DNA from 2 places in the Aeribacillus sp. FSL M8-0235 genome. Region 2 is predicted to be linked to the other one. Evidence: predicted binding sites of a transcription regulator. Region 2 holds the regulator's gene; the other holds the start of a gene.
What was found. The regulator CtsR, encoded in region 2, represses protease genes until heat stress. The targets are predictions, from matches to a motif close to ATGGTCAATAAAGGTCAAACA.
Positions count from the first base shown of each region.

Region 1 (5,434 bases), 730 kb from region 2:
CAAATGCTGCGCCATAATGACTGTTTCTTCATCCGGAGGCACAATTGTCGACGGAGAATCCAGCTGATTGGTAAATACAATTCCTTTTACCTTCTCTATATCAATCGGTATTCCGATCGTACCGATTCGATCATTCGATTTTGTCAGCGGAATCGGTTTTCTTTCCCCTTGTTTCTCCGGTTCATACAAATCATGCATTCCTACTAAGTCTGCAGGCTGTGCCATATTAATCTCTATAATGATCGATTTTGCGTGCTGGGCAAATGTCAACGAGTTTCCAATGGAGGTTGTCGGAATAACCATTCCATCTCTTGTAATAGAAACCGCTTCCAAAATTGCAAAATCGATTGGATCCATAACATTTGAGCGCACTAATTCAGCAGTATGGGACAAATGCTGATCGACAAATAAAAATTCTCCCCGATTGATTCCTTTTCTCATCGTAGGATCTGCCTGAAAAGGAAGCCTCTTGCCTAAAATGCCAGCTTCAGTGAACATTTTATCGATATCAGAACCTAAAGAGGCTCCTGTATACACATTTACTTTAAACGATTCTCGCTCTGCACGTTTTACCAACGCATATGGAACCGCTTTCGCATCACCCGCGCGTGTAAATCCGCTTAACCCTAAAGTCATCCCGTCTTTGATCCATGATGCGGCTTCATCAGCTGTGACTATTCGATCGCGCAAACGCAAATCTTCAATCCTTTCCAATTTATTGTCCATTTCCCCATCATCTCCCCTTTAATGAATTTAAAATTTATTTTACCGATAAAAGTTAATGGGGCAAGGTTTTGGGGATAAGTGACCGAAAATTCAGATAAACAACTCAATTTCCATACTAAAACAGAACGATTTTTTAAAATCCAAGCAATTTTCGAAAATAACTGGAGTAAGACTGACTGACAGGAATTTTATCACCGTTATTCATCAACAGCAAAAATGTTGAATGCGCATCAGGGTAGATCTCCTTAATATGGTTGACATTCACAATAAAAGCCCGATGACAGCGAATAAAATAGTCCTTTGGAAGCAAGTATTCAAATTCCTGGAGAGAGTATTTATGCGTTCCTGAGCACCCTTCAGTGTACACATAGGTCTTTTTATCTTTTGCTTCTAAATACGCAACTTTCGAAAAAGGAATAGGAACCCATCCTTCATCAGTTTTGACGGTCACAACAGATTTTCCATCCGTCAAAGCAGGAAAAATCGCAGTGACGCATCCCTCAAGCTTTCCTTCCCAAAAAAACGGCACAGCCATCCCGTGATAAGGAACGCCAAACACATCGCGGTTAATAAACTCAGAAACCTTTTGTTTGGTGTGCAAAGCTTTATACGCAATCGTTCCTTTTCTCACCAAGTCTCCCGGTCTGATTTTCAAATCAATCCGTTTGCTCGGCCGGTAATAGATATATTCCTTAGTATTGGAAACAGCAATCGAAACTTCATCAGAAAACAATTCACCAATAACATCTAAAATGGAAACTACTGAAATACGTTCCATTCTTCAACACCCTTCGTTATCTATAAATCTTGCAAGATATTAATATTTTACATCTTTTTTCACCCTTTTTGGCATAGTTCTTATCGAGTGCGACTAATGATTAGATGACGCATAGAAGTTTGTGCAAGCAAATTTTCGGATTTACAGCCCTCAGCCATGAATGAAAATAGTTCTTGCCAATTCATATTTTTTGATACCGCCAACCAGGAATATTTTCACAGTAAAAAGAGGAAGATTCTGAGATTTACAGTCAAGGAAACGGAGAACGGATGGCCTTGTTTCTGCCAACCGTGCATTGAAATTTCACTAACTATCCAAAGTTTTCTTTTTCAACTATTTAGCCGTAATAAAAGAGGAAACGATTGCTTGTCAACATACAACTGTTTGATAATGCTAGCCTCCATTAACTAAAATTGAAAACGAAATCGCGACATTTTCTTCCGCAAAAATAAAAAAGATGGCGCAAAATGCGCCACCTTATTGAGGAGTTATTTCAAACGTTATATTTTCGTTGTCCCAACTGAATGATGGTGTGTAGACTAATTCGTATTTTGAATCCTCAGGAACATCGAAGTAAATTTTACCGGTAATTTTCTTACCTGCGCCAATATTTTCATTCATAAAGCCGTCATCATGACCGAAATACTCTTCGTGTTGTGTTCCGTCTTGTGTCGAGATTGCAAACTCTTCCGCGCCAAAATATAACTGCTCTTTTCCGTTATTGACCGTTTCAAATTCTATCGCCAATACTTTACCTTTTTCTGCTGGCGTATATTCGGCATCATCTACGTATTTAGCACTTTTTAGAGTTAATTGTAAGTCGCCTAACTTAACGACATCGCCAACTTTGAATATTTCCGGTTTAGCTTCTTCTTTCTGTTCTTGCGCCCCTTCCGATGTTCCTACTTTTTGTGCACCTTCTTCGCCTCCGCATCCGACTAAAGTCGCGAGGCTAAGTGCGAAAACTGAAAATACAAACCCCCATTTTCGTTTTTTCACTAACATTTACCTCACTTTCCAAAATTTCGACATCTTCATTATATTTATTTATCTGCTATTTTTCAACATACACCATGACTTTTCGACTATTTTTTCGTATTATTGCTTGGTGTATATTCTAGGTATATTTACACAGTAGATATATCCGCGTGATCAAGAATCATTTGTAGCGAACAAATATCGTCACCTTTTTCAAATAGGTTACGATAAATGTATGTCTTAAACAGTGTAAGACTTACGCAACATTTGTCTTTTAGTTTGAATATTTTCCTGATGTTTCCTTCTTTTTAACTTTTCACCATATTGATTAACGAATACATATGAAATGTTACCGAAGTATCCTCGAATTTCTTCTATCAAGTAGTTTACATACTTCTTTAGTCATTGGAACAATCCGGCTTTTACGGCTATTGTTTTTGGCCCCAGTAACATAATAATACCGTCATCCAAAATACCAGAAATTTCTGACTATTCAACTTAGTTTGCCCCTTGTTCTCACTCTACCATTAGTTTAATAGCACCATAGTCACGAAATCCCGTAAATACCTATATCTTTGACGTTTCATAGCCTCTTTACTTGCGTGTCTGTAAGCACAAAGATTCGTTGTTTATCCTTATTAGTTTTGGCATTTTTTTGACGAGACTTTCTTCAAATAATACCGTATTTATGTAGCTTTCTAAAAATCGATTTAATAGCACCGAAAAGAATATCCACGGTTACAGATGACGTATTAATGTAACGTCTAATTTGGTCAGTAGTAAGATCTCTAAAACCGACAACATCTATAAAATTTTTTCAAGAACTTCAATAATCGGTACTCGTTCGTCCTGGATAGCTTCCGTTTTGTAAATGATCTTAGCGTATTTTAATCCTTCTGCAACCGTCATATAACCGAGATTACATCTACAATCAGATGTCTTGAAACTACCTTTCTAGCCTTTTTCGCATAATAAAAACCTCCAAAATTTTTCATTTTGGAGGCACGCGGTCTCTTTGATTCAGTGGGACGGAAACCTTGCGAAAATACGTTGTCCGTTTTTCGGTAGTTCCCGTCCGTTGAACGACTTCTAAATCGCTCAAACCCTTGTTGCTCTAGGCTTACGCGCTCGGAGGGACTCGAACCCCCGACGGACGTGGTACCGGAAACCACCGCTCTATCCAACTGAGCTACGAGCGCATTTTTCAAATGTCACGAATTATATTATAATCGAACCGAACAGTATATGCAAGAATAAATTTTGCTTAAGTTATCCATCGTGTCAAAATTGTTTTGAAAAATTCATTTTTCATCGTTGTTTGAAAAATGAAAAATGAGGGTATGATGGTACATGTATTGATCTTATAAATAATTATATATAAAAGTTTTTTGTTTGACCTTTATTGACCTTTTATGTATGATGGAATAGAAATGACTTTAACTTTGATGTGAGGGAGGAAACATAATGAATTTAATACCGACTGTTATTGAACAGACAAACCGTGGTGAACGTGCTTACGATATTTATTCAAGATTGTTAAAAGACCGCATTATTATCCTTGGTACGCCAATTGATGATCATGTTGCAAACTCCATCGTTGCTCAGCTTCTTTTCTTGGCAGCGGAGGATCCTGAAAAAGATATTTCCCTTTACATTAACAGCCCGGGCGGATCAATTACTGCTGGCATGGCGATTTATGATACGATGCAATTTATTAAACCTGATGTATCCACGATGTGTATAGGAATGGCTGCTTCCATGGGAGCATTCTTATTGGCGGCAGGTGCAAAAGGAAAACGTTTTGCCCTTCCGAATAGTGAAGTAATGATCCATCAACCGTTAGGAGGCGCGCAAGGTCAGGCAACTGACATTGATATTGCAGCTAGACGAATTCTCTCTTTAAGAGATAAATTGAACAGAATTTTATCTGAAAACACTGGCCAGCCTCTTGAAGTAATTGAACGTGATACGGACCGCGACAATTTCATGTCAGCTGAACGTGCAAAAGAATATGGGTTGATTGACAAAGTTTTAACAAAATAAAAGCTGCCTCAAATAGGAAGACAATAAAAATTTAAACATATCAAGCAGACAGTATAAAAATAAACCGCTGCTTCATACCTTCACGCATTTGAATGAGGAGCAAATGTCAAGAATGATCTTGACAGCAGCTCCTCATTTAACTTTTTGGCAGGAATCGTCAGCTTTACGTTTTCGAAAGGCCGTTAACTACCGATATTGCTTTAATCTAAGCCCAAAATGCGGATCGAGCCGGATGAAGGATTAAATATGCTTTCGGAGAGCCTGTGTAAACCGTATTTTGCTGAAGTTTTTTCTGGACACCTGCTGGCAAAAACAAGTGTTATAATCGATTTTTTCATGTTATAAAAGGGCTAGAATCTCTCTTTATCCATTCAGCTGTAAGTCATTCGAACCATATCAAAGCACGTTTGTTTTTTCTTGAATGTTGATCGCAGATTTATGAAAAAATAGTATTTACACCAAATATATTGCTCGGATTCGCCCCGATCTTTCGCATGCTTTGAATCCAAAAGTTCCAGTTAAGAACCTTCACAAAGCTCTCTCCCAACAAAAGATTTATCACAACTTTTCTATTAACGCACCCGAAGCCATTTCGTCTTCATATCAGTTTTAGCAAAAATAAAGCCCTCTTGTGGCTGACAGCGGTTGTTTCCTGCTTTCTCCCACAAGAGAGGCAATATCCATCCATTGATGAATTTTGCGGCAATTTTTTTGTGTGTTCACATTAATTTTCGTTTTGAATGTAGTTGATAAGCGCTTCTAATGCTTCTTCCTCATCGTTTCCTTCTGCGATCAATGTGATCTCAGAGCCGCTGTTAATAGCTAAGCTCATCAACCCCATGATGCTTTTGGCGTTTACTTTCTTTCCGTCTTTTTCGATAAAAATGTCAGATGAAAATCTGTTGGCTT
Region 1 covers NZ_JBBOBW010000001.1:833,323-838,756, reverse strand. Annotated here, with positions in the region: gene NSQ71_RS04100 (acetyl-CoA hydrolase/transferase family protein) at 1-726, opposite strand, end outside; gene NSQ71_RS04095 (LytTR family DNA-binding domain-containing protein) at 860-1,504, opposite strand; gene NSQ71_RS04090 (DUF4352 domain-containing protein) at 1,982-2,503, opposite strand; tRNA gene NSQ71_RS04085 (tRNA-Arg) at 3,606-3,681, opposite strand; gene clpP (ATP-dependent Clp endopeptidase proteolytic subunit ClpP) at 3,947-4,525, shown strand; gene NSQ71_RS04075 (HPr family phosphocarrier protein) at 5,250-5,434, opposite strand, start outside.
Region 1: a site for CtsR is predicted at 3,872-3,892, ahead of clpP (ATP-dependent Clp endopeptidase proteolytic subunit ClpP). Genes of this name have one in related genera too.

Region 2 (5,434 bases):
GCCCAGCACTTGGGGTAATCGCTTCATCTGTCAATACAAACCGAATCGGGAAATCTTTCATCACATCACCTACTTGATGAAGAATCGTCAACGTCGTTTTCCCTTATCGTATCAACGGTTTGCGACCATTGTAAAGATGTTTTGTCACGGATTCAGGTTAGAGTTTGTACAACTCTTTACTTGTTCAATTAATTGTGGTGCGACATCCCCATCGTTGATATGAGCAGGGGTTACTTCAATCGCCATTGGTAATTCACTTTTGGTGTCAACGGAAAGATGCATCTTATAGCCAAACCAAGTAATTTTATTACCGAAGGAATCAAACTTTGCCCCCCAATTGGCGTTGCCTGTTTGTTCACTTCGCTTCTTAGGCTGCTTCTTTTCGTAAGCATCAATGGCGGCACTGTCGATAGCCTGATGTTTTCCATCAATTACTCCTTCCTCTTGAGCTAACTGGACGAGATCTTGAAAGATTCTTTTCACGAGTCCAGTTTTGGTTAGTGAAGAAAATACTCGGCTAAGAGTAGAGATGGATGGTGCAGGCCTGCTAATATCTAAACCACATTGGTAACGAAAACGCAGGTCATTTTTCAATCGATTGTGAAGAGAAGTAAAAGTATCAATACCTTCTAATGGGGCAGCGATAAGAGCCCTTAATATCCCTTCTTTGGAATGTCCTTCAGCCCCTTGGGGTGAAGAACTTTTCAATTGTTTAGCATAAGGACGCAAATCTAGAGCACTAAAAAAGATCGGTAATTTCTCTTTTGACTCTAAAATTTGCAATTCTTCAAAGGAAAATAGACTTTCTTGTAGAATATACAAAGTGACTTCCTCCTTGTGGATTTTTGTGGTTTGGTCACTTCAAAATTCTACAAATAAGGGGTGAAGTCCTTTTTTATGCTTTAGAAAACCTTATGGCTCTTGGGTTGAAAAATGTACAAAATGCTCATGTAAAAAAGTATGGACGAAACGATTATTCGCTGCAATGCGGTTTGAGAAGCTCAAGCCTCTTTTATCCTCTTGTAAATGGAAATTTACAACAAACAGACAAAACAGCTTAAAACAGAACGAACAAAAACGACAAATTTACGAACAACTAAGAGCTCGCTTCTTCTGAAGATCCTCCGCATCTATTGCAATCAAGCTCGCTTTCTTTAAAACCTTCAATCGGAGTATAATTAATTGATCGCTACTTCAGAAGCATAAACTGTTCCATTCTTGAAGCATATGAGCAGTGAAAGCTTCGTTTGATTTTAAAGCCAGCTCTAAAAGTGCTTTTTTGTTTCATATCATTCTTAGTCTCATACTCAAGAACAATTGAATATTGAGCACTGTTCATCGCATATAATGGGAAAGTATAATACTGTATCATTTCAAAATTCATATATGGCCAAAACAGAAAAAGTCATTTGGATGGTAAGGAGGAATGATAATGCCTGAGGAATGGCAAATTATGTTGATTCGCATTGTTTTAGCAGTCATTTTAAGTGGATTTATTGGCCTTGAACGAGAATTTAAACGGCATCCAGCAGGCTTTCGCACGCATTTGTTAGTTGGTGTCGGCTCCTGCATGATGATGCTGCTGTCTCTTTATGGCTTTGAAGAATATATGGATCGTTATGAAAATATTCGTTTTGACCCAGCAAGAATTCCTTCTTATGTCATTAGCGGCATTGGTTTTTTAGGTGCTGGAACGATATTAGTGAGAGGGGTTACGGTAAGAGGATTAACGACGGCAGCCTCGATTTGGGTTGTTGCAGGACTTGGCCTTGTTGTTGGGGCAGGAATGTATCCGTTGGCGATTTTTTCTACCTTGATTGTATTGTTGAGTTTGATCTTTCTCAATAAGGTGGAGGCTTTTTTTGCTGAGAAGTCAAGCAAAAAATGGATACAAGTTAGTCTTCCAGAAGATGATTTGGTGGAATTTACTCGGAAACTTGAACAATTAAATATTTCTGTTTATAAAATTCATTTTACATTGTCAAAGCCAAAAGAAACTAAACATGCGAAGCGTTCATATTTACTTGAAATTGGCCTTCCAAAAGATGAAATGCCTGAAATCATAAACGAATTATTGAAATTTCAAGAAGTTAAAAAAGTTTTTTAAAGAGCGGGTTTTTTCCATATTGTAAATGGCAATATTATTAGTGAGCTTTTTTGTTGAAATGACACAAAAAAAAATTTATATTATAATTAAGGTCAAATATAGTCAAAGTCAAGTGACTAGTTGTTATCGTTTAGGAAATAAGCATTACGTAAACATCTTGCCTCCTATCCCTCAAGGATATTGCACATTTCTTGAGCGTTTTGCAATTCCAATCAAAAAGTTGAAGGAGGTGTTTTTCGAGGTGCGGAATATATCTGATATTATCGAGCAATATTTAAAGCATGTATTAGATTCTAGCGGAAAAGAAATTGTTGAAATTAAAAGAAGTGAAATTGCGGATAAATTTCAATGTGTTCCATCGCAAATCAATTACGTGATCAACACTCGTTTTACAATTGAACGGGGTTACATTGTCGAAAGCAAAAGGGGTGGAGGCGGTTATATCCGAATTATGAAAATTCGAATCAATGACCGTATCCAGCTGATCAATCAAATTTTAAATGCCATTGGTAAAAGGCTGTCACAATCGTCGGCGGAGGATATTATTTTGAGATTGGCTGATGAAGAGGTTATTTCAGAAAGAGAAGCGAAAATTATGTTGAGCGTAATTGATCGGTCTGTTTTATATATTGATTTGCCTGATCGAGACGAATTGAGGGCAAGGATGATGAAGGCGATGCTCACCTCGTTAAAATATAAGTGAGGATGTGATGGACGATGATTTGTCAAGAATGTCATGAAAGGCCCGCTACTTTCCACTTTACAAAAATTATCAACGGCGAAAAGACTGAAGTGCATATATGTGAAAAATGTGCACAGGAAAAAAGTGATGTATTCATATTCAATATGAATCCAGGCTTTTCTATAAACAACTTATTGTCCGGATTATTAAATATGGACAGCGCCATTAGCAGCCAAGGGCAAAATGTTTTCAAGAAAAATCAGGTCATTCAATGTGAGAAATGTAATATGACGTTTGATCAATTTACGAAAATTGGTAAATTCGGGTGCTCCCATTGTTACAAAACATTTTATCACCAAATTACTCCGATTTTAAAACGTGTTCATGGCGGGAATACAACTCACGGCGGTAAAGTACCGAAACGGACCGGTGGAAGTATTCATTTGAAAAAGCGCCTGAAAATGCTTAAACAGGAACTGCAAGAATTAATTGCGAAAGAGGAATTCGAAAGAGCAGCTCAAGTTCGGGATGAAATTCGGTCCATTGAAGCGAAGATAAATGGACGGAACGAAAGGGGAGTATGACATGTCCTTTCAAAAATTTATTCGTTCAGCCATGAGCCCTTGGATGAATCAAGAAGGACCTGATTCCGATATTGTGCTGAGCAGCCGAGTCAGATTGGCGCGAAATATAGAAAATATCAGCTTCCCTACCATTATGTCGAATGAAGAAGCCTTGGCTGTTTTAAATACATTTGAAGAATCATTTTCACAAAGAGTGTTTGACGGTTTAGGGACATTCGTGCTGCTGAAAATGAATGAACTTCAGCCTATTCAAAAACGCGTACTTGTAGAGAAGCATTTGATTAGTCCTTATTTAATGGAAGAATCAGCACTTGGAGGGTGCCTTTTATCTGAAAACGAAGAAGTGAGCATTATGATAAACGAGGAGGATCATATTAGAATTCAATGTTTGTTCCCGGGCCTTCAGCTAAAAGAAGCGTTGAAAATGGCAATGAATCTTGACGATTGGATTGAGGAAAAAGTAGATTATGCATTTGATGAACATAGGGGCTACTTAACTAGCTGTCCAACAAATGTCGGTACCGGCTTGCGGGCTTCCGTGATGATGCACCTTCCAGGACTTGTCTTAACACAGCAGATTAACCAAATTATACCTGCTATCAATCAATTAGGATTGGTTGTGAGAGGTCGGTACGGAGAAGGAAGTGAAGCGATAGGTAATATATTCCAAATTTCGAACCAAATTACGCTAGGCAAATCAGAAGATGATATTGTCGATGATTTAATAGGTGTTGTCGGGCAATTAATTGCTCAAGAACGGGCTGCAAGAGATGCTTTATATAAAACGAATCCGCATCATCTAGAAGACCGTGTATATCGTTCCTACGGCACTCTCAAATACAGCAGGATTATTCCATCGAAAGAAGCAATTCAATGTTTATCAGATGTGCGCTTAGGAATTGACCTAGGAATTATTCAAAATGTTCCACGCAGTGTTTTAAATGAGCTTATGATTTTAATTCAGCCCGGATTTCTGCAACAATATTCAGGAGGAGTTCTACGGCCGAATGAACGGGATATTCGCAGGGCAACATTAATTCGTGAAAGGCTTCAATTAGAAAGGAAGCAAAGGGAGGATGATGAACAATGATGTTTGGGAGATTTACGGAACGGGCGCAAAAAGTGCTTGCTTTAGCTCAGGAAGAAGCTGTACGACTCGGACATAACAATATCGGCACAGAGCACATATTGCTTGGGCTCGTGCGCGAAGGAGAAGGAATTGCCGCTAAAGCGCTTCACGCTTTAGGATTAAGTCCAGAAAAAATCCAAAATGAAGTGGAAAGCCTGATAGGACGGGGGCAAGAAATTTCACAAACGATCCATTACACACCGAGAGCAAAGAAAGTCATTGAACTGTCAATGGATGAAGCAAGAAAATTAGGACATTCTTATGTCGGAACAGAACATATCCTATTGGGATTAATTCGAGAAGGCGAGGGAGTTGCTGCGCGTGTTTTAAACAATCTCGGAGTAAGCTTGAACAAAGCGCGTCAGCAAGTTTTACAGTTGTTAGGCAGCAATGAAGTATCCTCAAGCCACCAAGGAAGTTCGATGACAAACGCAAATACTCCGACGCTTGATAGTCTTGCGCGGGACTTAACGGCTGTTGCACGGGAGGGCGGACTTGATCCAGTCATCGGCCGAAGCAAAGAAATTCAGCGTGTCATCGAGGTTTTGAGCCGAAGAACAAAAAATAATCCTGTTTTAATAGGTGAACCTGGTGTTGGGAAAACTGCCATAGCAGAGGGACTTGCTCAGCAAATTGTGAATAATGAGGTTCCTGAAATTTTGAGAGATAAGCGCGTTATGACCCTTGATATGGGAACAGTTGTAGCTGGCACAAAATATAGAGGGGAATTTGAGGACCGCCTTAAAAAGGTAATGGATGAAATTCGCCAAGCAGGAAACATCATTTTATTTATTGACGAGCTTCATACACTGATCGGCGCAGGCGGGGCGGAAGGTGCAATTGATGCTTCCAACATTTTAAAACCTGCTTTGGCTCGGGGAGAATTGCAATGTATTGGGGCAACAACTTTGGATGAATACCGTAAATATATT
Region 2 covers NZ_JBBOBW010000001.1:106,182-111,615, forward strand. Annotated here, with positions in the region: gene NSQ71_RS00545 (IS1380-like element ISGsp2 family transposase) at 1-61, opposite strand, end outside; partial or broken gene NSQ71_RS00550 (transposase) at 166-822, opposite strand; gene NSQ71_RS00555 (MgtC/SapB family protein) at 1,433-2,107, shown strand; gene NSQ71_RS00560 (CtsR family transcriptional regulator) at 2,349-2,810, shown strand; gene NSQ71_RS00565 (UvrB/UvrC motif-containing protein) at 2,825-3,373, shown strand; gene NSQ71_RS00570 (protein arginine kinase) at 3,375-4,463, shown strand; gene clpC (ATP-dependent protease ATP-binding subunit ClpC) at 4,460-5,434, shown strand, end outside.